One region of the Endozoicomonas sp. SCSIO W0465 genome, then DNA from elsewhere that is predicted to be linked to it. Evidence: predicted binding sites of a transcription regulator. Region 1 holds the regulator's gene; the other holds the start of a gene.
The links. The regulator PhoB, encoded in region 1, activates phosphate uptake and scavenging genes when phosphate is short. The targets are predictions, from matches to a motif close to TGTCATANNNNTGTCANA.

Region 1 (15,245 bases):
TAGCACCGGATGAAATTCATTCGGTCCCCTGCGACCTGTTCAGCCCGTGTGGCCTTGGGGGCATTCTTAATAGCGACACGATTGGCCAGTTACAGTGTGCTGCTGTTGCGGGCTCAGCCAATAACCAACTACTGACTGAGGAAGATGGCGTAGCCCTATTCAATCGTGACATTCTTTTTGCTCCGGACTACCTGATCAACGCTGGTGGGCTGATTTTTGTGGCCATGACTTATCTGCAAAGTAGCCAGAGTGATATGCAACGGCGACTTCACGGCATTCATGACACTCTGTTACAGATTTTCAGCCGACAGCATCAGGCGGGCTTACCCGCCAGTGTTATTGCTGATCAAATGGCAGAAGCCATGGTTTACGGTGATCACTCATCACAGTTGACGGCATAGGGGGAGCAGAAATGGATTTAGCAGAAAACACATCGCTCGCCATGGCGCAGTTTCTGGATGCTGACGGTGAAGTCATAAAAAAACTGCCGGCCTGGGTCAGTAATGAAGAGATTCTGATTGATTACTACCGAACCATGGTGATTGCCCGACAGGGAGATCAAAAAGCGGTAGCCTTGCAGCGAACTGGCAAGATGGGGACTTACCCTTCGTGCCTTGGACAGGAGGCGATCAGCACGGTATGTGCAGCCCTGCTGGCAAAAGAAGATGTTCTTATTCCCTATTATCGGGATCTTCCGGGATTGATGAGAAGAGGCATTCCCCTGAGCGATGTCATGCTCTACTGGGGTGGTGATGAGCGAGGCAGTGCCAGTGCAGCCTGGGGACAGGATCTGCCGAATTGTGTGCCCATTGCTACCCAGGCTGGCCATGCAGCAGGTATCGCAACGGCGATCAAAATTCGCCACGAAGCGGGTGATCCGTTGAGCGTGGCATTATGTGCATTGGGTGATGGTGCTACGTCGAAGGGGGATTTTGGTGAGGCTCTGAATCTGGCCGGTGCCTGGCAGTTACCCGTGGTTTACCTCATTAACAACAATCAGTGGGCCATTTCGGTTCCAAGAAAAATTCAGTCAGGTGCACCGACGCTGGCACAAAAAGGCCTGGCCGCCGGCCTGCCCTCTTATCAAGTGGACGGGAATGACGTCATTGCCCTGCATGAAGTCATCAGCACGGCCATTGATCGTGCGCGTCATGGTAAGGGTGCTACGGTAATTGAAGCCGTCAGCTACCGGCTTTGTGATCATACCACTGCCGATGATGCCAGTCGTTACCGGGGCAGCGAAGAACTCAAGGATGCCTGGCAAAAGGAACCCATTAAGCGGCTACGCAATTTCCTGCATCATCGCGGCTTGTGGGATGAGCGAAAAGAACAGGCTTTAAAAGAAGAAGCTGATCAAATCATCGAGCAGGCCGTGGCAACTTATCTGAACACGCCACTGCCTGACATTGCCGATCTGTTTGATTATCACTACGCCAATATGCCAGCCCAGCTGGAGCAGCAGAAGCGCGATGCAATTGCCAGAGAACAGATGCGTCAAGTCAACGGGAAATCAGCTGGAGGTCACTCAAATGGATAACAAACTGACCATGGTTGAAGCGGTTAATCTGGCACTTGACCATTCTATGGCTGCTGACCCGGATGTGGTGCTGCTTGGTGAAGACATCGGGGTCAACGGTGGTGTTTTTCGGGCAACTCAGGGGCTGCGAGAAAAATACGGCTTGAAGCGGGTGATGGACACCCCCCTGGCTGAAACCCTCATTGCCGGTATCAGTGTCGGTATGGCTGCCCAGGGGATGAAACCGGTGGCAGAAATACAGTTCATGGGCTTTATCTTTCCGGCAATGGAGCAACTGATCTGCCATGCAGCCCGGATGAGAAACCGGACCCGGGGACGTCTGGCATGTCCTATGGTTCTGAGGGCTCCTTTTGGAGGCGGTATCCATGCACCGGAACACCATTCTGAAAGTACTGAGGCGCTGTTTGCTCATATCCCCGGTTTAAGAGTGGTCATTCCTTCGTCACCGGTCAGAGCCTACGGTTTGCTTCGTGCCGCCATTAACGAACCTGACCCGGTCATCTTCCTGGAGCCAAAGCGTATATACCGTGCCAGTAAGCAGGTCATTGATCCTGCCAGTGACCCGCTGCCACTGGACACCTGTTTCACATTAAAAGTGGGTCAGGATGTTACCCTGGTCAGCTGGGGCGCATCGGTCCGGGAAACCATGGACGCTGCCGACATGCTGGAGAGTCATGGTATTTCTGCAGAAGTGATCGATGTCGCTACCATCAAACCGCTCGATATGGAAACCATTGTGACGTCGGTCAGGAAGACCGGACGCTGTGTCATCGTTCATGAAGCCTGCCGGAGTTTCGGTGTGGGCGCTGAGATTGCTGCTGGCCTGATGGAAAGGGCGTTTGATGATCTCAAAGCCCCTGTTGAACGGGTTACTGGCTTTGACACGACAATGCCCTACTACAGAATGGAAGACCATTATCTGCCACAGGTAGACGATATTGTCAGAGCCTCCGTCAAGACGCTTGCCAGACATTAGCAATGTGGATTATTTCTGATGGACAGGAATCATTAGTCTAATAGCCCTGAGCGGCAAATACCGTCATTGCTGCTGAACTGAGAACAAGCAGTATTTTTATAATAAAAAAAAGGTACAGTCCATGCGCTTTTTTAATTTACCAGATTTAGGGGAAGGTATTCCTGAAGCAGACATTGTCGAATGGCATGTGGGTGAAGGCGATAACATTAAAGAAGATCAGCCTATGGTTTCGGTTGAGACGGCTAAAGCCGTTGTTGAAGTGCCTGCCCCCTGCACAGGAGTGATTGCCCGTCTCTGTGGCCAACCCGGAGACACCATTCTCACCGGCGCTCCCCTGGTTGAGTTTGTCACCGACGAGGAAGATAGCGGCACCGTGGTTGGCAAGCTGGCCAGTGACGATTCCGGCACCCGAAGTGATGAGTCTTTTATTATTGGTTCTCCGACGGATGGCCAGGTTCAACCAGCGTCTTCATCTCAAATGGCTCAACGTGGACTTAAATCACTGGCTGAACAATTTCAGGTAGATCTGGGTGCGGGAACCAATCACAGAAATGCTGCACAACCTGCCATTGCCTATCCACTTGATCATCCTGAGCCACTGAAAGGTGTTCGTAAGCATATGGCTCGCACTATGGCAGAGTCCCATGCCTCAGTTGTCCAGGTAACGTTGTTTGACGATGTGGATATTGATCACTGGGAAGATAAAGAAGACATCACGGTTCGTCTGATTCAGGCAATTGTCAGTGCCAGTGAAGTGGAACCAGCGCTCAATGCCTGGTTTGATGGCGCTTCATTGAGTCGACAGCTTCATGATCACATTGATCTGGGGCTGGCGGTTGATAGTGAAGAGGGGCTATTCGTTCCGGTTATACGACATGTTGCAAAAATGAAAAAACAGCAAGTCCGTGAGTCTATCAATAAACTCAGAGCAGGAGTAAAAGACAGAAGTCTTCCAAACTCAGAGCTTCAGGGCGCAACCATTACCTTAAGCAATTTTGGCGTATTTGCCGGGAAGTACGCCACACCGGTTGTTGTGCCTCCAACGGTTTGTATTATTGGTGTTGGCAGGCTGAGAGAAGAAATAGTCAGTGTTGGTGGAAAACCGGAAAGTCACCGCATATTGCCTTTATCACTGTCGTTTGATCACCGCGCAGCAACCGGTGGTGAAGCAACACGTTTCCTCCATGCAATGATTCAACAGTTGCAGAAGTAGTCAAAAATCCACATGATAAAATTTTCTGGCACTCAAATAGTGCTTGATAAAAGTTATAAAAAAAGTGGTCAAAGTTCTGACTCTGCCGATAGCATCCTTGAGAAGGGTGGGCTTCCAGGTTAGCTATCGGTCAACCGTTCCTGGTAACTGTTTCAGGAAATTAAGCAGACAAAAGCGGGTGAAGGCATGGACATCTTCAATAATTATCAGCAGAGATTTCAATCAACCCAGCAGGAAGAGCTGACCATCGAAGAATATCTGGCACTGTGCAGGAAGGATTCTTCTGCCTATGCCAATGCGGCTGAGCGGATGCTCATGGCGATCGGTAAGCCTGAGATGGTTGATACCTCCAGAGACCCAAGACTCAGTCGTATATTTTCCAATAAATTGATCAAGCGTTATCCGGCATTCCGTGAGTTCCATGGGATGGAAGAAGCGATTGAGCAGATCGTTTCTTACTTCATGCATGCTGCTCAGGGACTGGAAGAGAAGAAACAGATACTTTACCTGCTGGGACCGGTGGGTGGTGGTAAGTCTTCTCTGGCAGAAAGGCTGAAAGCACTGATGGAAAAGGTGCCATTTTATGCCATAAAAGGTTCACCGGTTTTCGAGTCGCCTCTGAACCTGTTCAACCCGGATGAAGATGCTGACATTCTTGAAAAAGAGTATGGCATTCCTAACCGCTACCTGGGTGGCATTATGTCACCCTGGGCAGTTAAGCGGCTGAATGAGTTTGGCGGTGATATCACCCGGTTCAAGGTAGTGAAGCTGTATCCGAGTATTCTCAACCAAGTGGCTGTTGCCAAGACTGAACCTGGCGATGAGAACAATCAGGATATTTCCAGCCTGGTGGGTAAAGTGGATATCCGTCAGCTTGAAGAATATTCCCAGGATGATCCCGATGCATACAGCTTTTCAGGTGCACTCTGTCGTGCCAATCAGGGCATGATGGAGTTTGTGGAAATGTTCAAGGCGCCGATCAAGGTGCTCCACCCGCTGCTGACCGCGACCCAGGAAGGTAACTACAACAGCACCGAAGGAATGGGCGCCATTCCGTATAACGGCATTATTCTTGCTCACTCCAATGAATCCGAGTGGCAGTCGTTCAGGAATAATAAGACCAATGAAGCCTTTATTGACCGGGTGAATATCGTCAAGGTGCCTTACTGCACCCGGGTGACGGAAGAGATTCATATTTATGAAAAGCTTCTGGCTAACAGTTCGCTCAAGGACTCCCCTTGTGCTCCGGATACACTGAAAATGCTGGCAAAGTTTACCGTCTTGTCGCGCATCAAGGAGCCGGAAAATTCCAATGTTTACTCCAAAATGCGGATCTATGATGGGGAAAATCTGAAAGATACCGATCCCAATGCCAAGCCTCTGCAGGAATATAAGGATGCTGCCGGTGTCGATGAAGGTATGGAGGGACTTTCCACTCGTTTTGCCTTCAAGATTCTCTCCAAGGTATTCAACTTTGACCCTACGGAAATAGCGGCTAACCCGGTCCACATGCTGTACGTGCTGGAACAGCAAATTGAGCAGCAGCAATACCCGAAAGAGGTGCATGAGCGTTATCTGCGGTATGTGAAAGAGTTCCTGGCCCCCAAATACATTGAGTCTCTTGGGAAAGAGATACAGACCGCCTATCTTGAGTCCTATTCAGAGTATGGTCAGAACATTTTTGACCGATACATTACTTATGCTGATTTCTGGATTCAGGATCAGGAGTACCGTGACCCGGAAACCGGCGATATTCTTGATCGCTCGGCAATCAATGATGAACTGGAGAAAATCGAGAAGGCTGCCAGTATCGCCAATCCAAAAGATTTTCGTAACGAGGTGGTCAATTTCGTGCTCAGGGCCAGGGCCAATCACAATGGTAAAAACCCAAGCTGGCTCAGCTACGAAAAGATGCGCACTGTGATTGAGAAGAAAATGTTCTCAAATACGGAAGATCTTCTTCCGGTTATTTCCTTCAATGCCAAGGGCAGTCATGAAGACCAGAGGAAGCATAATGAGTTTGTTAAACGCATGGTAGAAAGAGGCTATACCGAGAAACAAGTCAGGTTACTGGCCGAATGGTATATCCGGGTGCGTAAGTCGCAGTAACTGGACTGATGTCCAGGCAGAGTGACCAGTTAACAGGGTGAATGGATAATCGCCCTGTCTGCCCTCTGCTCTGCTTGTCATAAAGGACACAAGGAGCGTGTTCATGAGTATTATTATCGATCGACGGCTGAATGGAAAAAACAAAAGTACCGTCAATCGCCAGCGGTTTCTTGAAAGATATAAGAAGCACATCAAGAAAGCAGTCTCCGATGCTGTGAATAAACGCTCCATTACTGATGTCGTTTCTGGCAGCGAAGTCACTATCCCCCGAAAGGATCTTTCTGAGCCGGTTTTTCGCCATGGACAGGGCGGGCATTATAAGCAGGTTCATCCGGGTAACAAGGAGTTTGTCAGTGGTGACCGCATCAAGCGTCCATCCGGTGGAAGTGGTTCCGGGTCCGGGAAGGGCAAGGCCGGTAACAGCGGCGAAGGGATGGATGAATTCAGCTTCCAGATCAATCACGATGAATTTCTGGAATACATGTTCGATAACCTTGAGCTGCCGAACCTGGTCAGGAAGCAGCTTGAAGATATGACGGAATTCAAGATCCGACAGGCAGGGTATACCACTGCCGGCTCTCCGGATCGCTTGAATGTTGTGCGTTCACTCCGTTCAGCACATGCTCGCCGTATTGCATTATCTGGCGGTGATCGTCGTGAAATACGGGCATTGAAAAAAGAACTCAGGGAGATGGAGGTCAGCCCGGATGAAACCGATCAGCAACGGGTTATTGAGTTAAGAGAACGGATAAAGGCGCTGAATGCCAAGCTGAAAAAACTACCCTTCATTGATGATTTTGACTTGAAATACAACAATATGGTCAAAGTCCCTTCACCCAGTAATAAGGCTGTTATGTTTTGTGTGATGGATGTCTCCGGCTCCATGACTCAGGATATCAAAGACATGGCGAAGCGGTTCTTCATTCTGCTCTATCTGTTTTTACAGCGTAATTACAAAGAGATTGAAGTGGTTTTTATCCGTCATCATACAGCGGCAAAAGAGGTGGATGAAGATGACTTTTTCTATTCAAGAGAAACCGGTGGAACCATTGTTTCCAGTGCCCTGGAAATGACTCGTGATGTGATTAATAAACGGTATAGCCCGGCTGACTGGAATATTTATGTTGCCCAGGCATCGGATGGAGATAACTGGGAAGGTGACTCCAGTGTCTGCACCAAAATTCTGACCGAGCAGATTATGCAAAAGGTTCAGTATTACTGTTATGTGGAAATCACCGACCGTGCTCATCAAAACTTATGGCGTGAGTACCAGAGTGTTGCCGAACAGTTTAAAGATCACTTTGCCATGCAGCAGATCAAATCACCCGGTGATATTTACCCGGTTTTCCGCAAACTGTTTGAGAAAAAGGAAAAGGCATGAGCTGCAAGTTGATCTCCACTGGCCCGGAATGGACCTTTGAACTGATTCAACAATACGACAAAGAGTTGGCTTGCCTTGCTGATCGATTCAGACTGGATACCTATCCGAATCAAATTGAGATCATCAGTTCCGAACAGATGATGGATGCCTATGCCTCAACCGGTATGCCGCTGATGTATAACCACTGGAGCTTTGGTAAACAGTTTCTTCATACCCAGCAGAACTATCAACGGGGCAGGATGGGGCTGGCATACGAAATTGTGATTAACTCAAATCCCTGTATTGCCTATTTGATGGAAGAAAATACCATGACCATGCAGGCATTGGTACTGGCTCATGCCAGCTATGGGCATAACTCATTCTTTAAAGGGAATTATCTGTTTCAAACCTGGACTGATGCCGAGTCCATCATTGATTACCTGTTATTTGCCAAAAGTTATATCGCTGAATGTGAAGAGAAGTATGGTCTCGAAGCGGTTGAAGAAATACTTGATGCCTGTCATGCATTAATGAATCAGGGGGTAAATCGTTATAAAAGGCCCAGACCTTTGTCGGCTGAACAGGAGCAGGCCAGGCAAGCGGAAAGAGCGGAATATATTCAGCGAACATTAAACGATATATGGACAACGATTCCCAAAGTTGAAAAAGAAGAACAGGAGCAGGAAGAGCGATTCCCTGAAGACCCGGAAGAAAACCTGCTCTATTTCCTTGAAAAGAACGCCCCGCTGCTGGAAACCTGGCAGCGTGAGATATTGCGCATAGCCAGAAAAATTGCCCAATACTACTATCCCCAAAAACAGACTCAGGTGATGAATGAAGGTTGGGCCTGTTTCTGGCATTACCACCTTCTGCATGAGCTGTACAATGAAGGGAAAGTTAACGATGGATTTATGCTGGAGTTTCTTCACTCGCACTCCAGCGTTATCTATCAACCGCCTTTTGATAGCCCTCATTACCGTGGTATCAATCCCTATACCCTGGGGTTCAACATGTTTATGGATATTCGTCGTATTTGTGAAAATCCTACGGATGAAGACCGGGAGTGGTTTCCAGAAATAGCGGGTAGCGACTGGTTGGATACTGTTCACTTTGCCATGCAAAACTTTAAGGATGAAAGCTTTATCCTGCAGTTTCTTTCCCCCAAGGTGATGAGGGATTTAAGACTTTTTTCAATTTTGGATGATGAGTCCCGTTCTTATTTGGAAGTGGATAGAATTCACGATGAAACAGGGTATAAAGCGATACGTGAGTCTCTGGCAGCTCAGTATAACCTGGGGAATCGGGAGCCAAACATTCAGGTTTATAATGTCAATATACGAGGTGATCGAATGCTGACACTCCGCCACTATCAGCACCAGGGACGACCATTGGGAAAAGAAACCGATGAGTTGTTGAAACATATACACAGGATCTGGCAGTTTGATGTAGAAATTGAGTCGTTCGAAAATGGATCAGTGACTCAAAGCTGGCAGTGCAGTGAAAATAAGAAGAAAAAATAAAAGTCAAATACCTTATTTGATCTACCAGTATTACTTATACAAATTACTCGTATTAGAGCTGTTAGCCATTTGATCAAAAAAACAACTTGCTTGATTCTGGATAAATAACCAGCCCATTTTTACTATCAGTAATACACATTATTTTTAAAATTTATATAATGGTACTTCCAGGCTAAGTTACCGTTAATGGTTGAATCAGCTAAACTCCCATAAAATCTACGTTGTAGGGGAGTGATATGCAATCTGAACTCTTCCAGAATTTTATTGATTCCATTTCAACATTAACCAGTGAACAGCGAGACATTCTTAACAACTCGCTCCTTAGTACTCAAATAGAGGTTACCGAGGTAGTAGAAACCACTGACTCTGAACCTGTTTACAGTGAATCTATACCCAATAACGATAATGCAACACCTGACGTAGAAAAGAGCATACTTGCCCAATTTGCCGAAAACCCCAGGTGCCCCAAATGCAAAAGCCATAGCGTTGGTCGCTGGGGCATACGAAATGGCCGACAGCGCTACCACTGCAAGACTTGCGACTCAACGTTTAACGCCTTTAGTGGAACGCCTTTGGCAAGGCTCAGGCACCCTGAAAAATGGAACAAGTACCTCGCAGGTATGACTCACTCTATGGTCTTGCGACCAGCTGCTGCTGAGAATGCCATTGACTTGAAAACTGCGTTCCGCTGGCGTCACCGCTTTCTTGAAGTGATTAATAATGATCAAGCAGAAGAGCTTTGTGGCATTACTGAGCTTGATGAAACATTTTTCCGTGAATCCTTCAAAGGGCAAAGAGAAGGCCTTCCACGGCCAACCCGAAAGCGGGGTAATGATCCCAACAAAGCCCGAAAAGTCCCGGTAATGGTGGCTCGGGACCGTAATCGAAATACCGTTGACGGTGTATTAGAAAACGAAAGTGCTAATGAATTGTGCAGGCATTTAAATGGCCGCATATCGATACAGGCCACGGTCTGTGCGGATGCACACCTCGCTCACGAAAAACTTGCTGACAAGCTTGGATTTGTCTTCAAGGAGCTGGTGACATCAGCAGGTCAACATGTTGTTGAAGGCATCTACCACATCCAGACTGTAAATTCTTATCACAGTCATTTAAAACGCTGGATTGGCGGCGTATTCCAAGGGGTTGCAACTCGTTACCTTCCCCATTATCTGGCCTGGAGGCGAGAACTGACGGCAGCAAAAAAATTAACTGTTGGCCGGTTGATCAGCAGAATTACTGAACATTGGTGCTTCCAACCATTAACGGTAACTTAGCCGTACTTCCATCTAAAAATTTCTTGCTGTATAAAGTTCATCGAATCGAACATCTTTATTCCTGAGTAGGAAGTTCTATCAAGACCAAGGAGTCGTAAAGTAGATGAATATCTTTGAAGAAGTTGTGCATCGTCTCAGCAGTAAAACCCGTATACGTTCACTGTTTAAAGATGTACACGCTGAAGATCTGGAGCGTATCATTTCCCGTCTGAACGATGTACTGACTGAGAAGCAGGAAGCTCGTGCCAAAGACGAAGAAAAGCGTAAGAAGAAGCAGGAAAGCGTAGAGGCCATCAAGCAGATTATGGCTGACCGTGGTGTTTCCCTGAATGATCTGGGTCTGGGTAATCTGGAACTGGATGAAACTGCACCGAAGCGTCGCAGAAATATTCAAAAGTACACCTTTGAATACGAGAACGAAGCTGGTGAGCTTATTAAGTGGGAAGGGGCCACTACGGGCCGCCTGCCACGTGATTTCCAGGCTTACCTGGAGCGCACTGGCAAGAAGCGTCTGGACTGCGCTTTGGAACAGATCGAAGAGTAAGCTTTATCAGATCGGTAGATTAAAAAGGGTCTTTCAGACCCTTTTTTATTCTTCATGAGTTTACCTGTCTGTTGGCCAATAAGGTTTAATTTAACCATTTACCAGTAACATCATGTTCACTTGTCTTGCGCTACAATTTGACGACGCTGGCCTGGCTGATTCTCGATAATGGAAATTCTCGATAAGGGAAAGTGGCATATAAACCGGCTGCCTTTGCCTGGATGACTACTGATACTTATACGACCTTCATGTCTTATTAAAACATGTTTGACAATCGCCAGTCCGAGACCAGTCCCTCCGGTTGCATGACTGCGGCTTTTATCCACACGGTAAAAACGTTCAGTTAATCTCGGGATGTGAACAGGGTCAATGCCAACGCCATTGTCTTGAACCATCAGGTGTCCACCTTCCTGATCCTGCCACCATTTCACCTGCACCCTTCCTCCGAATGGGGTATAACGGATAGCATTATAAATCAGGTTAGAAAAGGCACTGCGTAGCTCCATGGCATCACCCGTTAATGAGGCACCATCTTCGCATTCGAGTTGTAACTGGTGTTGATTTTCGCCACTCAATGCTTTGGCGTCATTCATTATTCCTGCAAGCAGGGGCTTGAGCCTGACTGACTGGCTGATTCTTTCCGGTTCAGTCGCTTCAAGGCGTGAAAGCAATAAAAGGTCTTCGATCAGGCGCTGCATTCTGGATGCCTGCTCCTGCATTTGGTCAAAAGCACGCTTAAAGATGGGCGGTGTATCAGGATTCATTGCCATACCATCACTCACCGTCTCCAGATAGCCGGAAATGACCGTCAGTGGCGTTCTCAGTTCATGGGAAACATTGGCAACAAAATCGGTTCTCATGATTTCAAGTTGATGCAATCGAGTGACATCCCTGACCACTAGCAGTCGATTACCCTGACCATAAACAGTAATGGCAATTTGAAGTTGCCGGCTCTCGTGAACGGGTGAATCGATCTTAATTGGCTCTTTGCCGTGACTGTTTTCCATATAACGGGCAAATTTGGGGCTTCTGACCAGATTTGTCAGGGGTTGCCCCTGGTCATCAGGCATTTGCAGGCCCAGTAACTCTCCAGCAGCACGATTCCACCACTCAAGGGAACCACTCTGGTCAGCCATGATGATTCCGTCGTTTAATGCTGCCGTTGACTCCTGGATGCGTTCTATCACGCTGGAAAGTCGTTGCTTTGAACGGTTGTGTTTGCGCTGTATTCTATAAATACCATCAAAAATCTCACCCCATACGCTTGAGCTTTCGGGGGGATCCAGCTCTTTGTGAGCAGCCTCTTCAAGCCATATAAGCAATCGGTGAAGTTGGTGGTGGCTCCAGAAAAGATAGAATAATGTCGCAATAAAAAGCCCCAGAAAAATCTGGTCAGCCAGCCAGCCTGCAAGCAGGCCAATTGCAAGAATTGACACCATTCGACCAGTAAACCAGGATCGGATAGAGCTTGTCACATGTAATTCCGAAGTTTGTTTAGCGGATGACTATTTATCCTGCTCAACTTACCCTGCTCATCCTCTTACTGTTGTCTGAGGATGTCGAGGAAAACAGTTCAGATGTTGTTTTCAGTTACCGCAGCAAAATCTTGAGTCAGGTTATGACTTGGTGGAGAACCGGTAGCCTGTATCTCTAACGGTCTGAATGTAATGCTCATAGCCACTGCCCAGCGCTTTTCTCAGACGGCGAATATGGACATCAACCGTTCTTTCTTCAACGTACACATTGCCACCCCAGACCTGATCAAGCAACTGCCCACGGGAATAGGCACGCTCCTGATGAGTCAGGAAGAACTGCAGCAGCCGGTACTCAGTTGGTCCCATATCGGCAGGGTTACCATCAATACTGACCCGGTGGCTGACAGGGTCGAGTACCAGCCCTTTGACGACGATGGGTGATTGTTCAGCGATACCCTGAGTTCTGCGCAGTACGGCCTTTAGTCGGGCAGCAAGTTCACGGGGAGAGAAAGGCTTGGTGATGTAATCATCCGCACCGGTTTCCAGTCCCTGGATTTTGTGGTCTTCTTCCCCTTTGGCTGTCAGCATAATAATGGGTATTTCTGCTGTCAGCTGGTCACGCTTGAGTCGCCTGGCCAGCTCGATACCAGAGATATCCGGTAGCATCCAGTCCAGCAGGATCAAATCAGGTCTGTTATCAACCACCAATGAGTGCGCCTGTTTTGCATCAGCGGCTTCCAGGCACTGGTAGCCACCCATTTCCAGAGCCATGGCGACCATTTCCCTGATGGGTGCTTCATCATCCACAATTAGAATTGTTTTGCCAGACATGAGAATGCCCCAAGGTTGAATGAGTGCAGATTGCTTTGATAGCTATTTATCTATATGTCAGATATTACAGCGAGGGAATGTTACAGAAAAATGACGCTGAGGAACATTTGATGAAACTTTGGCCAATGCATTTGGAATAGCTCGCATTGGCCTGTGGCTGTTACTCTTTCGTCATAGAGAGTCATCATAGAGAGTCGTCATAGCGAGCAGGCGAAACCGAGAAACAAGGCAGCACCAACCCAGTGATTAGCAAGAAAGGCTTTGAAACAAGGACCCCTTTCCCGGTTGCGGGTTAACCATTGCTGGTGGATAAAGCCCGCAGCGGCAACAACAAGGCTTAAATAGAATGGCCAGGCTAATTGAAGCTGTAACCCGATCATCAGCAGGGCTATCAGGGTAAAAGTCTGGAAGCAGCCAATCAGCAGATTGTCCATTTCGCCAAATAAAATAGCCGTAGACTTAATGCCGATCTGCAAATCATCGTCTCTATCCACCATGGCATACTGAGTATCGTAGGCGACAGTCCATAACAGATTAGCGGTAAACAACAGCCATGTCTGAGTTGTCAACGTGCCGATCTCGGCTGCAAATGCCATGGGGATGGACCAGCCAAATGCAGCACCCAGGACCACTTGAGGCAGATAAGTGTGTCGTTTGGCAAAGGGATAGGCTGAGGCAAGTAGCAGGGCGGCAAAGGATAAATAGATGGTCAGGGTATTGGTGGTCAGTACCAGTAGGAAGGCAACTAAAAACAGGCAGGCAGCGAATACCAGGGCTTCTTTTGGGGTAATTTTTCTGGTCACCAATGGGCGCTGGTGGGTTCGTTTTACCTGACCATCAAAATGTCGGTCAGCGTAATCATTAATAACACAGCCTGCACTTCGAGTCAGAATGGCGCCCAGAATGAAAACCACAAGATTATGAACAGTGGGTGTACCCTCGGCTGCAAGCCAGAGTGCCCAGAGCGTTGGCCATAGCAGTAAATAAATGCCAATAGGGCGATCAAGGCGAGCCAGTTGAATAAAGTCTATCCAGCGTGGCAGATGCTGATCCAGCAGCTCTTTACATTTATTAGCGCCTGTTATTATCGATTGTATAAATTTCATCTGCGCCCTTGGAATTTTGTGGTTTGAAATATAGTCAGGGCCTTCCAGCCGTTAAATTTTGTGCCGATAAACTTCTTGTAAAAAAGAGTATTAGCATCCTGGCTTCCTGATTCCAATGGCTATGTACCATGAAAATGCCGTTCACCCGGATTTCTGTTTTGTCTTCCTGGTTTGCATGATCGGCATTTTCCGTTCATGGCTGATAGTCCTTGTTCTGTCGGCCTGCCAGAGCAAATTGCTTACTGCAGGAGACTATCATGTTTGCAAAAGACTTACGCCCTCTTCAAGAACAACTTTTCAATCACGCCATCTACCAGAAAATTGATAGTCTGGAGAAGTTGTCGATCTTTATGGAAGCTCATGTATTTACAGTATGGGATTTTATGTCGCTGGCGAAAAGATTGCAGCTTGAGTTTACTTCCATGCAGCTACCCTGGGCGCCTGTTCCGGATGTTCGCTCTGCCCGCTTCATTAATGAAATCATTCTCTACGAAGAGACTGATAAGGATCTGAATGGCATACCCATGAGTCATCTGGAAATGTATCTTGCTGCCATGCGTGAAGTATCTGCAGACACCAGTAAAATCGAGCAGGTAATCTATAGCATTAAAACCGGTGTTCCCTGGCAGCAGGCCCTGGTTGTTGCCGAAGTACCGGAATACATTCAGGCATTTGTTTCGGATACGCTGAAGGTAGCCCAATATGGTTCGTTAACGGAAGTGACCAGTTATTTTCTTTTCGGACGTGAAGATGCCATCCCGGGGATGTTTTCTTCCCTGTTGAATCATTGGGACATCCCGCAAGAGTCTGTCCCGGCAATGACCTACTACCTGAACAGACATATTGACCTTGATGGGAATGAGCATGGCCCGGCAGCGGAGGGCCTGCTGAAACAGTGCATTAATGGGAACAAAACGGCAGAGGCATCGGCAGTTGTTATGGCTAAAGAAGCGATCTCATCACGAATCAGGTTTTGGGATGGCCTCGAGAAACAATTGGGTAAAGTCACAGCTGAAGAGCAGCAGGGTTCTGCTCATGAAGCAGAGACTATTTATGAGAATAACGCCTAAAGCTGCTCACGTTCAGGTAGAAAAACCTCACAAACAGAGATAGGTCTTTCCCTCAAATAAAACAGGGATCGTCTGGCCCAGGCGATTTCTGTGGCAAATTCAAAATCAAGGTATGCGTTAAATTGACTGGCTTTCATGTCGGTGACTTCAATCGGTCCGCGGCGCAGGTCGGGCTGACTGAAAATGTATTCACCCAGAGGCCTGTTTTCCAGTGCCAAAAGTGCTCT
Region 2 (15,245 bases), 2.5 Mb from region 1:
TACTGGTGCCAGCGTGATATGTCCCATCCGGTATCCCAGATAGTAAGCCAGACTGGTACTCCAGCCCGGGTCCAGCTGTGCATACTTGGTGAAATTGTACAGGTTGCCACCGCTGTCGAGCCTGCCTTCGATCGGGACCTCAAATAACATGCTATCGCCGCTTAAGTTATAGCTTTCGTTATCGCTCTTGCTGCCACTTAAAGACGGCAAAAGACGTTTAAAGTCATCGGTACTGATGCTTGAATCTGGCAGGCCAAGCCGCTGCTGAAGCCGTTCAGTCAGGGCTGAATCATGATGATTCAAGAAAAACAGCAGCAAACTGCCGTCTTCCGGTGCCACGCTATTTTGATCATTGAGCATGGCCAGCACCTCTTTTTCCCGCTCACCGAGTTCAGCTCAGAACTGTTGGGCAGCCCGGGTTTGCTGATCAGACAACCCTGTCCGGTCAACCCAGTCCAGCAGTTCATTGAGATAACGCAGGTGTTCCCGTGGAACCTTCATACCATAAAACTGGTGCTCAGGATCTTGATAAGCAGAGACATGCGTACCCGTTGCTACGTCATCCGAACATCGATAGTGGGAAGCAGTTGCCCCGACAGCTGACTCGAAACCGCTACAACCCAAGCTATTGTCCGACCCGCACGTTGCCTGTACAGACAATGGCAGCAAACAGGACAGAGAGATGACCACCGATCTGAATGAAGAGAACATAAGTACACCTTTCATAGAAAACACTAAGAGTGTAGATTCCCCGCTCAAAGTTTTTATGTTTTTTTATTCATTTCACACCAGGTGGTATCAACAATGAGTGATTGCTGTGCAACCGATGGGCTAATGCGGCTGGAGGTCGCGCTGTCCCGGCTAATCAACGACACTAATCCGGTATCAGGCACGGAAACAGTAGCTCTTGAGTCGAGCCTGGGCCGGGTGCTTGCTGAACAGATCATCTCCCCTATCAACGTCCCCGCCCATGATAACTCGGCCATGGACGGTTATGCCCTGGCTGTGAAGGATTTGCAAAGCGGTGACACCTTACCTCTGGCAGGACAGTCCCTGGCCGGACACCCCTATTCGGGGGAGATTCCTGCCGGACAGTGTATCCGTATTATGACGGGGGCCAGCATTCCGCCGGGTGCCGATGTGGTTATCATGCAGGAGCAGGCTGAGGCCACGGAGCAAGGCATTCGTTTTCTTCAGAAACCGGTCAAGTCGGGTAACAATATCCGTAAAGCGGGAGAAGATATTCCGGCAGGCGCTCAGGTGTTCACACCAGGTCGGAGAATACGCCCTCAGGATATTGGCCTGCTGGCTTCACTGGGTATTGCTCAGGTCAAAGTATATCGAAAAGTCAGAGTTGCAGTTTTTTCAACAGGTGATGAGCTGAAACTCCCGGGTGAACCACTGGGACCGGGCGATATTTACGACAGTAATCGTTTTGTTATCAAAGCCATGCTAAAAAAACTGGCAGTCGACATCATCGACCTTGGCAAGATTCCTGACGATAAAGCGGCCCTGCGAGAAGCCTTCCTGAGGGCCGATCGAGAAGCTGACGCGGTGATCAGTTCCGGCGGTGTCTCTGTCGGAGATGCCGATTACACCAAAGACATTCTTGATGAGCTGGGGGAAACCGGCTTCTGGAAACTGGCCATCAAACCGGGCAAGCCTTTTGCCTTTGGGCAGCTTCCGAACAGTGTCTTCTTTGGCCTGCCCGGCAACCCCGTGTCGGCTACCGTCACCTTTCAGCAGCTGGCTGCGCCAACATTGCGCCATATGATGAACCAGCAGCCGGAACAAAAAATTGAACTCACACTGACCACTGAAACCCAGCTCAGGAAGCGACCGGGCCGTCGGGATTTCCAGAGAGGAAGGCTGGTTTACCATGAATCCGGTGAACTTCAGGTCCTGTCGACCGGTCATCAGGGGTCCGGTGTGCTCAGCACGATGAGCGGGTCTGACTGCTATATCGTGCTGGCAGAGGAAGATGGCGATAAACAGGCCGGGGAACGGGTCAAGGTGCAGCTGTTTGATGAACTTCTGCAGTGATTGTAACAACTGATCAGTAGAACATGCCTTTCCAGTCACCTGAATCCCGGGATACAGACTGAGATTGATAATCCGCTGCAGCCAATTCCAAATCGGATACTGACAACTCCATTAATGGTTTAACACCATCGGCAGCGGGATCGTCGGCAGCGGGATCGTCGGCAACGGGATCGACAGAGCTGTTGCCTTGAGGAGTCAAAGAGTCCTCCTGTGGAGTCCCATGGCTACCATCAGATTGCTCGCCGATTTCTTTAGCGAGCCGACACTCCTGAATCAATTGGACGCGCTCAAAAAAATTCCTGACACTCCGGGCATTAGCGAAGTGGTCACCCTCATATTTTTGGATATCTGATAATTTTTCTTTGCAAACATCGAAGGCATCTTCAGCGAGCTGATAACCGTTTTTAACGCACATAAACTGGAATATCTTAATTAACTGCTCGTCACTGTAATCCTCAAAATGGATCTTTACCGGAATTCTGGATCTAAGACCCGGATTAGACGCCATCAATTGTTCCATTTGCTTTCGATATCCGGCCATGATGACGACGGTATTGACCTCGGGTTTTTCCAACATGAGCAACAATTTTGCAAGGGCTTCAGGGCCAAAGTCCCCAGCAGAACCAGGTTGGATGAGGCTGTATGCTTCATCGATGAACAATACGCCATTTTTCGCTGAATTAACCAGCTGCTCGGTTTTGAGAGCGGTTTCCCCCATAAACTTCGCAATCAGCCCGGATCGGTCTGCCATTACGATTTTGTCTTCCTTAATTATTCCAAGCTCATACAAAATATGCGTTATCATCTGAGCAGACATGGTTTTTCCCGTACCCGGATTGCCGGTAAACAGCATATGACCCCGGGATAAATCATCGCACTTAAGGCCGGCTTTTTTTCGCATTTTTCGAACGATCATTTTTTGTTGCAATTTTTCGGCGTGTGCTTTCAAGTTCTCCACACCGCTCATATTGCGCAACTCTTGGAGCGAGTCAGAGTCGGCCTGTTGTTGCCTTTCAAGCTGATCGCTTAACAGGCGATACTCCTGGCGCAACCGGTTAATTTTTGGTTGCACCAGCAGTTTGTGGGTCAGTACGCGACTTAAAACTATAGTACCCAACGTTATGGCTACCGCTCCGCCATCACCAACATAGGGCCTGCTGATTCTCAATGCTTCCAGGCTGGCTACCAGGGAAACTGAGCGAAGAAACCATTTAGTCAGAGACGTTTCACTGATTTGTTTTTCCAGGGCATCCACCGTCTGATCAAATGTCTGGGGTGAAGACTGGGTCCATTCAGAACCAAACTGCCAAGAAAGTGTGAACATAATGACCTGCTTTTAAGATAATCAACTCTGGTTTTTTAATGCGATAAGTTTTGCATTCAACGGCTCACATTCTGCGCTGACTTTCAATGCATACTTATGGTAATTCGGACAGCAGTTCAGCGAAAAAACTCCTCTCGTTAAACGATTTGTTAGTCAAACAAACTGACTGGTTATGTCTGCTGACATAATGAGACGCACATATGTCAGTTTTGTGAAGAAACTGTCATAAAACTGTCATAAAGAATGGATATTTTTATCATCAACTTTTAAGCACCAGGGTGCACTCTCTATGTCTGAAATGACATCCGTTTCTTCACAGGGCGCTGATTTCGAAACCATGACCACGCGCCATTACGGTCGTATCTGGCTGCGCGTTGTTCTGTGGATCTATGCTCTGCTGGTCGCTGTCAGTGTCATCGGCTCCGGCTTTAAAATGGCGGTGGGTGGCACTGAAGCGGCAGCACAGCTGTTCAGCTTTGCCAACAATGCCATCATGGCGCTACTGGCGGGCACACTGGCGACAGCGCTCGTACAATCCTCCAGTACCGTCACTTCCGTTATTGTCGGCCTGGTTGCCGGTGGCCTGCCTGTTCATATGGCGATCCCGATGATTATGGGGGCTAACATCGGCACGACCATTACCAACACCATCGTTAGCCTGGGCCATATTCGCTGCCATAAAGAGTTCAAGCAGGCGTTTGCAGCCTCTACGGTTCATGACTTCTTCAACTGGTTGGCGGTTCTGATTCTTCTGCCTCTGGAACTGTTCACAGGCTTCCTCAGCAAGCTCTCCTCTTCCGTCGCAGGAATGCTGGTTGGCGGTCAGAATATGTCAATGAAAGGCCTGAACTTTATTGACCCGTTAACCTCTCCGGCAGAAGACATTATTAAAGGTTTTGTATCGGTATTGCCGGACAGCACGCTTTCTGGCGTTGCCATGATTGCTATTGGTATTGTGCTGATCTTTTTCTCAGTGGTTCGCCTGGGCAAGCTGCTTAAGAAAGTGATGGTGGGTAAAGCCAAGGATGCATTGCACAGGTCTATTGGCCGTGGTCCAATCAGCGGCATTCTGTCCGGTATGACCATGACAGTGATGGTTCAGTCTTCATCAACCACTACCAGCCTGATGGTACCGATGGTGGCCAATGGCCTGTTTACTGTACGGCAGATGTACCCTTTCACCCTGGGCGCTAATATCGGTACAACCATCACGGCGTTGCTGGCTGCCACCGCCATTACCGGTCCTGCGGCCCTGCCAGCACTGACCATCGCCATGGTGCATTTCTTCTTCAACTTCTGTGCTGTTGTTCTGATTTGCGGTATCAAGTGGCTGAGAGAAATACCGCTGTTTATGGCAGACAAACTCTCTGATCTGGCCGTTAAGAACAGAATTTACGCTTTTGCCTATCTGTTCATTGCCTTTTTCATTTTGCCAGGCATCATCATTTTTCTGACAGCCTGATTGCAGAGATAGCATTACATACCACAGGACCTGCTCTGCTTTGAATGCATTGCAGGTCTTTTTTTATCGGTTAACGCCTTGAAACAGAGTTATTACTCAACATTCAATTAACTGATCGGGATAAAAAAACGCACTTCCGAGTCTAAAGTGTCAGATACGTGAGCACAGTGCAGCCTCAATGATGACTTTTCAGAACAAAACGCTCCAGAACAAAACACTGAACCTCTCAGCCGGTGCAGATAACCTCAAGCGCTTGTGCTGGCTGCGTGGAACCCTCATTGCTTTTGAATGTATCGTCTTTTTCCTGGCCAGTTTTTATTTTGAGATCCCGATAATCGGGCTTGTCCTGACCGGTTTAATGAACGTTCTCCTGATCACCGGCACAATCCTTCGGCTACAAGTGTTCAAAAGGAATGTCAGCGATCAGGAGTTCTTTGTTCAACTATTGCTGGACCTGCTTTCCCAGAGCACGCTCTTATTCTTCAGCGGTGGTTATACCAATCCACTGGTATCGACCTGCCTGATAACTGTCTGTATTGGCGCAGCACTGCTCCCGGTGAAATACAGCTGGTGGGCGACGTTCAGTGCGGTTTTACTCTATACCCTGCTGATGAAATGGTATGTGCCAGCCACGTCTGGTTCGGAACTTTACGTGCCAGAACACCAGCTAATGATTGACATTCATTTGCTTGGCATGTGGCTGGCGTTTGTTGTCAGCGCATGCCTTATCAATTACTTCGTCGAGCGGATGGCATCAGCCCTGAGAAAACAACAAAGAGACACTGCCATCAGTAGAGAGCTTCAGCTGAGAGATGAAAGCATTCTGGCCATTGCCCTCCAAGCCGCCGGGGCAGCCCACGAACTGGGAACGCCATTAACGACAATGGCCATTGTTCTACAGGATCTTCAGGACGAATATCAGAACAAGGCACTGGCTGAACGCTTGAAATTTCTCAGGGACCAGGTTGATGAATGCAAGAAAAGGCTTCAACAGTTAGTAACCCAAAACCAATCTAAGGGTATTGAAAGTATCGATAGTCAGGATTTTCTTTCAGAGGTCATTCAACAATGGCAACTTTTCCGACCAGAATCCGGGCTGCATTACAACGCTTCTCAATGGCCGGCCGCAATAGCTATTCCCTGCGATCTGACACTGTATCAAACCATGACTTCATTACTGGCTAATGCAGAAGATGCGAGTCCGGGTCAGGTTTCGCTAAACGTGATGCACAATAGCCAAAACCTGACAATACAGATCCTGGATCAAGGCACAGGCTTCACCGAAACCAACTCTCCCCTGCCCCTGAAAAGCTCAGCCAGTACAAATAAGAAGAACCGGGAAGCCTTATCAAGGAGACCCGGTAGCTTAAAAGAAGATGGCCTCGGGATTGGTTTATTACTCAGCCAGGCCAGTATTGAGCGGTTGGGAGGTCAGATACAGATTACCAGTCTGACCTGCAGGGGTAGCCTGGTTGAAGTACAACTCCCCATCATCAGCAAAAGCGCACGGGAAATAATAAAGTGACGATGAGCCCCGGAAAAGTCCTTGAGCTGTCGGCTATTTTGATTGCCGATGATGACCTGGTCTTTTTACACACGCTCGCTACCTCACTCAGAAAAAAGGGATTTATCCCCATTACGGCAGACACCATTGGCAAAGCCACAGCCTTGCAACAAAAACACCGACCGGCAAGTGCTGTTGTTGACCTGAAAATAGGCAGTGAGAGCGGTCTCAGGCTGATTCCACTTTTACTTAACGTCAATCCAAATATTGATATTATCGTACTAACAGGGTATGCCAGCATTGCTACTGCTGTTAGCGCCATTAAACTGGGTGCCAGAGACTATCTCTGCAAGCCGGTAGACACTTTACAAATACTCTCAGCACTCAATATCAGCAAGCTTGCAGCAGATCATGAATCATGCACGGTCATCCCGCAAAACAGGATGCCAGTTTACCAGCTGGAATGGGAGTATCTGCAGAAAGTGCTTCTGGAGCACAATGGCAATATTTCTGCCGCTGCCCGAAGCCTCGGCATGCATCGCAGAACACTTCAGCGAAAACTCAATAAACGGTCAGGCTCGCGCTGATATTATGTAAGTATTATTGCCTCTCTCCCCGGCAACGATTACGATTGTTGGTTTTATATGCAACGGTCACTTATTTACGGTGAATTGCTTATTTCTTCGTAGCGCTTTCTTGCGAGGCTTCTTTTTCAGCAAGAACCTTTTCAGCAAGAACCGTCAGATACTCTCATTGATGGGTCTGCTCAGTATCACGTCCCTCTTTGGCAGCACCCTGATCACTACGCTCGCAATTACCTGGCAATACACGCTTTATACGCTATCCACCGGCCAGTGGGCCTGGCTCTTTACGGCCAGCTCCCTGACCATGGCCCTGGCGCTGACACCCTCTACGCTTATCGCCTTGATCAGTGGTTATTTTCTCGGATGGGCCGCGTTTTTTTATATCCTGATTTCATACCCGGTCGCCTCTGCCATCGGTTATACCGTCGGAAAATCACTGGATCATGGGAAGCTGATGAATACCCTTCCTCCCACATCCCGAATACACCTGATGCTTGACGAGCTGAAACATCATCAGTGGCCGCTGGTCATTCTGACCCGGATATCCCCGATCCTGCCCTTTTCATTAATGAATCTGGTGCTACCCGCGATTGGTATCCGCCTCCAGACATTTCTGCTTGCCGGCTTTATTGGCATGTTACCGAGAACACTGTTTGCCCTCTGGGCAGGCATGCAGGCAAGAGACCTGATATCGTTACTGAAAAACCCAACGCAAGATAATCTGTCCATCATTTTCATGGTGATGGTTTCGATTCTTTCCATTGGCGGCCTGCTTTATCTTGCCCGGAAAGCATCAACAACCATCTTGATGAGACAAGCAGCCAGGCTCAGGGAGAGCAAAACCTATGGATGAAAAGCGTGTTGCACTCTTTGTTGACGTGCAAAACATCTATTACACCACACGACAGGTTTTTAACAGTCACTTCGATTACAACGCATTCTGGGCTCTTGTCAGTAAAGGCAGGCAGGTTACCAAAGCCATCGCCTATGCTATTGATCGTGGGGACCCCCGGCAACGGCAATTCCAGGACATTCTTCGAGCCATTGGCTTTGAAGTAAAGCTGAAACCCTTCATTCAAAGAAGCGACGGAACCGCAAAAGGTGACTGGGATGTTGGCATAACGCTGGATGTCATGAGCTGGGCCCCCAAGGTCGATATGGTTGCCCTCGCTTCCGGTGATGGCGACTTTGATCTGCTATTGCAGAAGGTCCGACAGGATTTTGGATTGCATACTGAGGTATACGGTGTTGAGGCTCTGACAGCATCTTCTTTGATTCAAGTTTCCGACCACTTTATTCCGATTACCCATGACCTGTTACTGCCAATCAGGAAAACGAAAAAGAACAGCCAGGAAGATGTAACAAATACTATATAAATCAGAACATTAATTTCTAATCCTACAAGGTGTACCAACCCCTGATTTCCGGTTAAAATTCATGCGGGGATTTGTTTTTAACAAACTTGATAAAATCTTTGACATCCCCTCGGACAGCTATTAGAGTTCCTATTGGCCATTATTGAGAAGAACGAAAAATCGCTTTTTGAGTACTTCCTGATCGTCACACCACTTCTTAGTTTAAGTTATGCTGCTTTGATTGCTTTACTCTTAAATAGTTATATGAAGATGTGACTGCACATTGGCTTAACGCGTGTACAACGCATTTTTATAGAAATATTCAGGAGACATTCCATGTCTAAATCGACCGGAACGGTAAAGTGGTTCAGTGAAGAGAAAGGCTTTGGCTTTATCGCTCAGGATAACGGCGGTCCAGACGTTTTCGTTCACTTCCGTGCCATCATTGGCGACGGCTTTAAAACTCTCGCTGAAGGTCAGGCTGTGACCTTTGACGTTGAGCAGGGCCAGAAAGGCCTTCAGGCTGCCAACGTAGAGAAAGTATAAGCTTTTCCCTTTCGGGAAAACAAAAAAAGAGCACGGTAACGTGCTCTTTTTTTATGCGCCATACTTTCCCACCAGAGAAAAACCTGATCAAATCGTTTTACGGTTTCTACTTTAATCTGCTTTCAAAAGTTACGTAAATATCCTCTTCTGTTCACCCTTTCAGTTATCCCGGGAAACCTGCCAACAGTTTGACTGACAGTTAGAATCATCTATTTTTTTAGCAGCGATTCGCTTTTTGGCTTTCGTGAATACTTATCCGTTTTCTGTCAAACAACTCGTATATTTCCAAGCACAGCCAATGCGTACCCAACACCGTTGCACGCTACCTATTGTACGAAACTGACGTATAAAACTGAAAACCTCTCAAACTCCTGATACCCCGAATGAGTCAAAGAGTGGTTTCAGCCTCTTTCTGGAGCATGACCATGAAAACTCCGAACACCTGTGTTGCCGTCTATAAAACCCATCACGCTGCTGATGATGCGGTTAAGCTCCTGCAAAAAGCGGGTTTTGATATGAAAAAAATATCGGTCATTGGTAAGGATTACCATACAGAAGAACATGTCGTTGGTTATTACAATACGGGTGATAAAATGAAAGCCTGGGGAAAAATGGGGGCTTTCTGGGGTGGACTCTGGGGCATTTTGTTTGGTGCTGCATTTTTTGTAATCCCCGGCGTTGGCCCAATGGTTATTGCCGGACCATTGGTATCTGCCATTGTTGGCGGTCTTGAAGGCGCGGTGATCGTTGGCGGTTTATCGGCGCTGGGTGCAGGCCTTGCCAGTATGGGAATCCCCAAAAACAGTGTTGTACGTTATGAAGAATCTCTGTCTGCAGGTAATTTTCTGTTGCTATACAATAGCACAGAAGAAGATGTTGCTGCGGCAGCAAAGTTCTTGCTTGAAAGCACCGGGCATGATGGCGTGGACACTCATAACGACAACAGTGGCAAGTAAACAAAGGTATAACTGCAGAAAAGTGCTAAGACCTCTACAGCCACCCTCGTTCCCATGCTTTCAGGTCCTATGGGTCGTGGGTGGGAACAAGTCCATAAAAAGCCTCATAGGAGGCTGACCGAGAATAGCGCCCGTAGCGAGGATGGCAGAAAATTGAGGATAAAAAGCCGGAAATTTTTAGTGAATAGTGGTTCTATTTGCTAAAAATTTCCGATTTTTTAGACCAATTTGCTGCCACCGCAGTAGGGCAGACTATTCTCGGTCAGCCTCCTAGATAACATCCAGGCAGGATCCTTTAAAATGGGCAAAAACACGCTGTCCCACTGACAGATGCAATAACCCCAACGCCCTCCTGGTGACCAGCGCCAGCAGTGTCTGCCCTTCTGCTTCCATAAACAGCATGACATTATTTGAATCAAGTTCCTGAATGGCCCGAATCGTTGTCGCCACTCGATTCTGAACACTTGTGCAGTGGATCTCTTCCACAACAATGCTGACTTCCTGCGCAGGCAATATAACCCTCAGTTCTGTCCCCGGTATCGCTGAAATTTGATTCGCCAATAACTTCTGCTGACCAAACTGCAGTTCTGTAAAGCCATACTCCTGGTCATGGCCTCCTACCTTGACTTCGAGAATTGAAAGCGCACAGTCATCCCTGGTTAATAAAGAACCTGGCCGACTGAGTAATTGACGACACTCACCGCAGGATAAAACCTGACCCTGTTCAATCAGCACCAGCTTATCGGCCAGCCGTGCCACCTCCTCGCGTGCATGGCTTACCATGATGACAGGTATCCCGAAGTACTGATGGATATTCCTCAAACAGGGAAAAATTCTTGTTTTGGAAGACCAGTCAAGGGAAGCCAGAGGCTCATCCATTAATAGAAGACGAGGCACACTTAATAGGGTTCGGGCAATAGCAACCCGCTGCTTTTCGCCTCCGGACAGTTTATCAACAGAACGTCCCAGTAAATGCTCAATATCAAGCTGATCAACAACCTCTGCCAGTGATGGCATGTTAGCATCAGCTCTGGCCCGCCTCAGCGCAAACAGCAGGTTTTCCATAACATCCAGATGGGGAAACAGTCTGGCTTCCTGGAATATATAGCCAATGCCCCGTTGCTCCGGCGGTATCCATATTCCCTTTTCGGAGTCCTGCCAGACTTCATCATTAAACTGGACTCTCCCCCGGGCATGGGTTTCCAAACCGGCAATGGTTCGCAGCAGCGATGTCTTACCACAACCAGAGCGCCCCATAATGGCCCAGGTGCTATCGGCATCCAGTGATTCATCAACATTAAGAACAAAGCGGTCCCGGGGAAGCTGAATATCAACGCTTAGCATTAACGACGACCAGGGATTGATTTGAGGGGTAATTGCGTCGCCGACTTACGATCAAGACCGTAAAGGGTAATCAAAAGCATCATGGCAAAAACCATCAGTCCTGCAGCAATCCGATGGGCCTCAGCAAACTGCTGTGATTCAACGGCATCAAACAAGGCAATAGACAGCACCTGTGTTTCCCCGGGAATATTGCCGCCAATCATAAGAACCACACCAAACTCTCCAATGGTATGGGCAAAGCCCATACAGGCCGCCAGAATCATGGCCCTTCGGGTGCAGGGAAGTACCACATTGAAAAAACGATCCAGTCGCCCTGCGCCCATCATGGCTGCTGCCTCAAGAAGGCCTTTATCAAGCTGCTCAAATGCCCGCTGAAGTGGTTGCACAACAAACGGCATTGAGCAGATAACAGAGGCAATCACCAGTCCGGTAAAACTGAATGCCAGCGTTGTACCAGTGAGATAAAGCCAAAACTGTCCGACCGAATGATTAGGAGAAAACAGCAGAAGCAGATAAAAGCCAAGGACGGTTGGCGGCAATACCATTGGCAGGCCCACCAGAGCCTCCAATACAGGTCTCAGCCGACTCTGCATGTTAGCCAGCCCCCACGCCATGGGAATCGCCAGCAACATCAGAATAATGGTGGTAATGGTTGCCAGTTTCAGCGTTACCCAGACAGCGGTGAGCAGCATTCAGAGTGCTTCCCCTCGATGTTCGGACGTTGCTTTACCGGCCATTTTCGGTAATACAGGTATGTAGCCCTGCTTTGCAAGGGTATTCTGAACCGACGGCGATAAAATAAATGCCACCAATGCCTTTGCCGCTTCAGGCTGACTGGTTCGATTTAATATCACCAGATCCTGCCGAATCGGATCATACAGCGTCGCAGGAATCGGAAAAATATGACCATCGTTGTTTTTATCACCGACCAGCTGCGCTTTAGCCACCAGTCCAACGGGAACATTCCCACTGGCCACAAATTGCCAGGCCTGCTGAATACTGGCTCCCTGAACCAGACGAGAACGGAATGGTGACCAGAAGCCCAGCTTTTCCAGAACCTGCTGTGCAGCCAAACCATAGGGTGCCGTTGCTGGATTGGCAATGGCCAGGCGCCCCTGATAAACAGCCAGATCCTCCAGTGTCATTGGGTTATTTTTCCCATCCTTTCCGGAAAAACCAGGGCTCCACAGAACCAGTTCTCCCAGGGCATAAGGATGCCGACTCCCCTTCAGAACCAGCCCTTGCTGTTCCAGCCGTTCAGGCCTGAGACTATCTGCTGACAGAAAGACATCAAATGGTGCACCATTGGTGATCTGATTATACAGCACTCCGGTTGAGGCCGAGGAGATCAACAACCGGTGTCCGGTTTCTGCTGCAAACGCCTTTGCCAGTTTTTCCAGCGACGGTTTAAAGTTTGCAGCAACGGCCACTTTCAGCTCTGCTGCGTAGACTGATGACTCCAAACAAGCCGCCCCGAGACAAGCTGCCCTGAAAAAAGAGAGTACAACCGCTAAAAATATTTTTCTTAACATGCAACAGCCGTTATTTCAGAGTTTACTTTGGAGGTCAAAGCCAGCGATCAGCCGCTTCCTGATCAGACCCACGCTCGTCTACCCAGCGATCTCCCTCTGGCGTTGTTTCTTTCTTCCAGAACGGAGCACGGGTTTTCAGGTAATCCATGATAAACTCACAAGCCGCAAACGCCTCTTTGCGATGGGCGCTGGCGACACCCACAAAGACGATGCGATCACCAGGATGCAATTGCCCAATGCGGTGGATGATCCGAACAACCTGAAGCTCCCAACGCTGCACGGCCTCATCAATAATTTCCTGCAGGGCTTTTTCGGTCATCCCCGGATAATGCTCCAGAAAAAGACCACCCACCTCATCTCCAAGGTTCATATCCCGAACCGTGCCAGTGAACGTAACTATGGCACCGGATGACGTATTACCTTCCAGGCGTTCATATTCCTGGCCAGGGTTAAAGTCGTCTACTTGAATGGAAATCAAGGCTCTGATCCTGTTTGTGTTTCAAATAAAAATCACCCACCAGTGACCGGAGGAAAAAAGGCAACTTCATCACCACAGTGCAATACGACATCCTGACGAGTCATATTCTGATTAATGGCAACCAGTGTACGGTCACTCATCATCACTTCACGCCAGTCTTCGCCGTTTTCAGCCAACTGACGTTTTAATGCAAACAATGAGGATGCGTACTCCCCTTCTTCCAGGGTCAGTTGCTCGCAGTCAAGCTTTTCCCGAAAGCTGGCAAAGAACCGCACCTTAATCATGCTGCACCTCCTGATGCACCTCCTGATGCAGCACCTGAAACAGAAGCCGCTGAACCATGAATATAGTGACCACTTCGACCGCCACTTTTTTCCAGAACCCGAATGCCTTCAATATGCATCTCTTTGTCCACCGCCTTGCACATATCATAGATCGTCAGGGCAGCAACCGATGCGGCAGTCAGCGCTTCAATTTCAACACCGGTTTTACCATTCAAGCGACAACAGGTTTCAATTCGGATGCTTGCTTCTCCGCCTGCTGAAAGCCCGTCTTCAAGGTGAAATTCAACACCGATAAAGTTAAGCATTAACGGATGGCAAAGTGGCACCAGATGGCTACACTGCTTGGCAGCCTGAATGCCGGCAATTCTCGCCACAGCAAGTACATCGCCTTTTTTAAGGCCATTCTGTTTTACCAGCGCCAGTGTCTCAGGCGACATGTAAATATAACCTTCGGCCCTGGCTTCACGACGCGTGATATCTTTTTCACCAACATCTACCATGCTGGCCTTGCCATCACGATCAATATGGCTAAGGGCAATATTGGTAAAAGACATGATTACCCTGCCTTTTTCAATTGCTCAACAAAATTACATGGCCGGTGCTGGCTATTCAACTGATCACTGATAATGCCTTCCCAGGCGGTTTTGCAGGCATTATTGGAGCCAGGCATAACAAAAATAACCGTTCCGTTGGCCATGCCCGCCACAGTACGCGACTGAATGGTAGAGGTTTTGATCTGCTCATAGGAAAGCTGACGGAACAGCTCAGCATAGCCATCGATCTGCTTGTCAAAAATGGGCAGCAGGGCTTCGGGTGTACTGTCTCTGCCAGAGAATCCGGTACCGCCGGTGACCAATATTGCCTGCACGCTGTTCGGTGAACCGGCATCAGTGGCAATCCAGCGGGACACCACTTCCCGGATCTTATAGATATCGTCTTTGACTATGGCCTTGTCAGCCAGGTTGTGGCCAGCGGCAGTCAGGCTCTCAACCAGCAAGTGACCGGATGTATCGTTTTCTTCGGTGCGAGTATCGGACACCGTTAGCACAGCAATATTGACAGGAATAAACTCATCAAACTGATTATGAGCCATGGATATTTTTGCTCCAGTCTATTTTAAACGATTCGGCGGGGTGTTCATGACCAGCGTCCATTATGTGGACGGCGGGCTATTTCTGAACCACCTCCTTATTGACCAGATCACACCAGTCTCCTGGCGTATTGGCATTTACAAAAAGATCTGCCATAGCTAACGGCAGCGGTATGGTCTGCCCACCTGACCGTTGATACAGGCGCCAGAGGGCATAGTCTCCCGGATTGTCACTCGCTATAGAGGTATCCACGGCTTGCCGTAATTCAGTGGTTACCGGCAAAACCACCGGCAGATTAAAGCCTTCGAAACAGCATACCCGCTGTTGATCGCCAAGTATTCGGATCGCATCCGCAGGAATCAGTGGCATATCCACAGGAATCACCAGCAGACGATCGCCGTTGTGCAGTCGCTTTAAAGCAGAATGAATGCCACTGACAGGGCCTCTTCCGGGCACAACATCTTCAATAACAGAATCATTAATGGAAAAACCGGATCCACTGATCAGAACCTGATCAATCCCGGCCTGAGTCAGCAGAGAAGCCATATGCTGGTAAAGCGGTTTGCCAAACCAGCTCATTCGTGACTTGTCCTGTCCCATTCGGGAGGAACGACCTCCAGCGAGAACCAGACCGTAAAGGGTGCCGTGAGCCGTCATTCGATCGCAGACTCTTTCTTTCTGTATGCAAATTCACGCCGGTAGTTTAAGGTTTTCCGCCCCTCTGACAAGCCCTGAGATCAAT

Region 2: MJO57_RS06850 (Na/Pi symporter) is a predicted target of PhoB. The motif match lies at 3,589-3,606, and genes of this name have one in related genera.

The regions. Positions count from the first base shown of each region.
Region 1 is NZ_CP092417.1:6,307,607-6,322,851, reverse strand. It holds gene MJO57_RS28465 (Glu/Leu/Phe/Val dehydrogenase dimerization domain-containing protein) at 1-401, shown strand, start outside; gene pdhA (pyruvate dehydrogenase (acetyl-transferring) E1 component subunit alpha) at 413-1,537, shown strand; gene MJO57_RS28455 (alpha-ketoacid dehydrogenase subunit beta) at 1,530-2,513, shown strand; gene MJO57_RS28450 (dihydrolipoamide acetyltransferase family protein) at 2,635-3,726, shown strand; gene MJO57_RS28445 (PrkA family serine protein kinase) at 3,913-5,835, shown strand; gene MJO57_RS28440 (YeaH/YhbH family protein) at 5,939-7,216, shown strand; gene MJO57_RS28435 (SpoVR family protein) at 7,213-8,715, shown strand; gene MJO57_RS28430 (IS1595 family transposase) at 8,952-9,992, shown strand; gene MJO57_RS28425 (H-NS family nucleoid-associated regulatory protein) at 10,096-10,536, shown strand; gene phoR (phosphate regulon sensor histidine kinase PhoR) at 10,653-11,975, opposite strand; gene phoB (phosphate regulon transcriptional regulator PhoB) at 12,153-12,842, opposite strand; gene ubiA (4-hydroxybenzoate octaprenyltransferase) at 13,040-13,948, opposite strand; gene MJO57_RS28405 (DUF3050 domain-containing protein) at 14,206-15,018, shown strand; gene MJO57_RS28400 (chorismate lyase) at 15,015-15,245, opposite strand, start outside.
Region 2 is NZ_CP092417.1:1,614,647-1,629,891, forward strand. It holds gene MJO57_RS06835 (hypothetical protein) at 1-360, opposite strand, end outside; gene moeA (molybdopterin molybdotransferase MoeA) at 805-2,043, shown strand; gene MJO57_RS06845 (AAA family ATPase) at 2,057-3,367, opposite strand; gene MJO57_RS06850 (Na/Pi symporter) at 3,657-4,829, shown strand; gene MJO57_RS06855 (sensor histidine kinase KdpD) at 5,230-6,354, shown strand; gene MJO57_RS06860 (response regulator transcription factor) at 6,357-6,920, shown strand; gene MJO57_RS06865 (TVP38/TMEM64 family protein) at 7,090-7,770, shown strand; gene MJO57_RS06870 (NYN domain-containing protein) at 7,763-8,293, shown strand; gene MJO57_RS06875 (cold-shock protein) at 8,609-8,818, shown strand; gene MJO57_RS06880 (general stress protein) at 9,244-9,774, shown strand; gene modC (molybdenum ABC transporter ATP-binding protein) at 10,045-11,118, opposite strand; gene modB (molybdate ABC transporter permease subunit) at 11,118-11,810, opposite strand; gene modA (molybdate ABC transporter substrate-binding protein) at 11,811-12,650, opposite strand; gene moaE (molybdopterin synthase catalytic subunit MoaE) at 12,685-13,128, opposite strand; gene MJO57_RS06905 (MoaD/ThiS family protein) at 13,161-13,412, opposite strand; gene moaC (cyclic pyranopterin monophosphate synthase MoaC) at 13,409-13,966, opposite strand; gene moaB (molybdenum cofactor biosynthesis protein B) at 13,969-14,505, opposite strand; gene MJO57_RS06920 (molybdenum cofactor guanylyltransferase) at 14,582-15,160, opposite strand.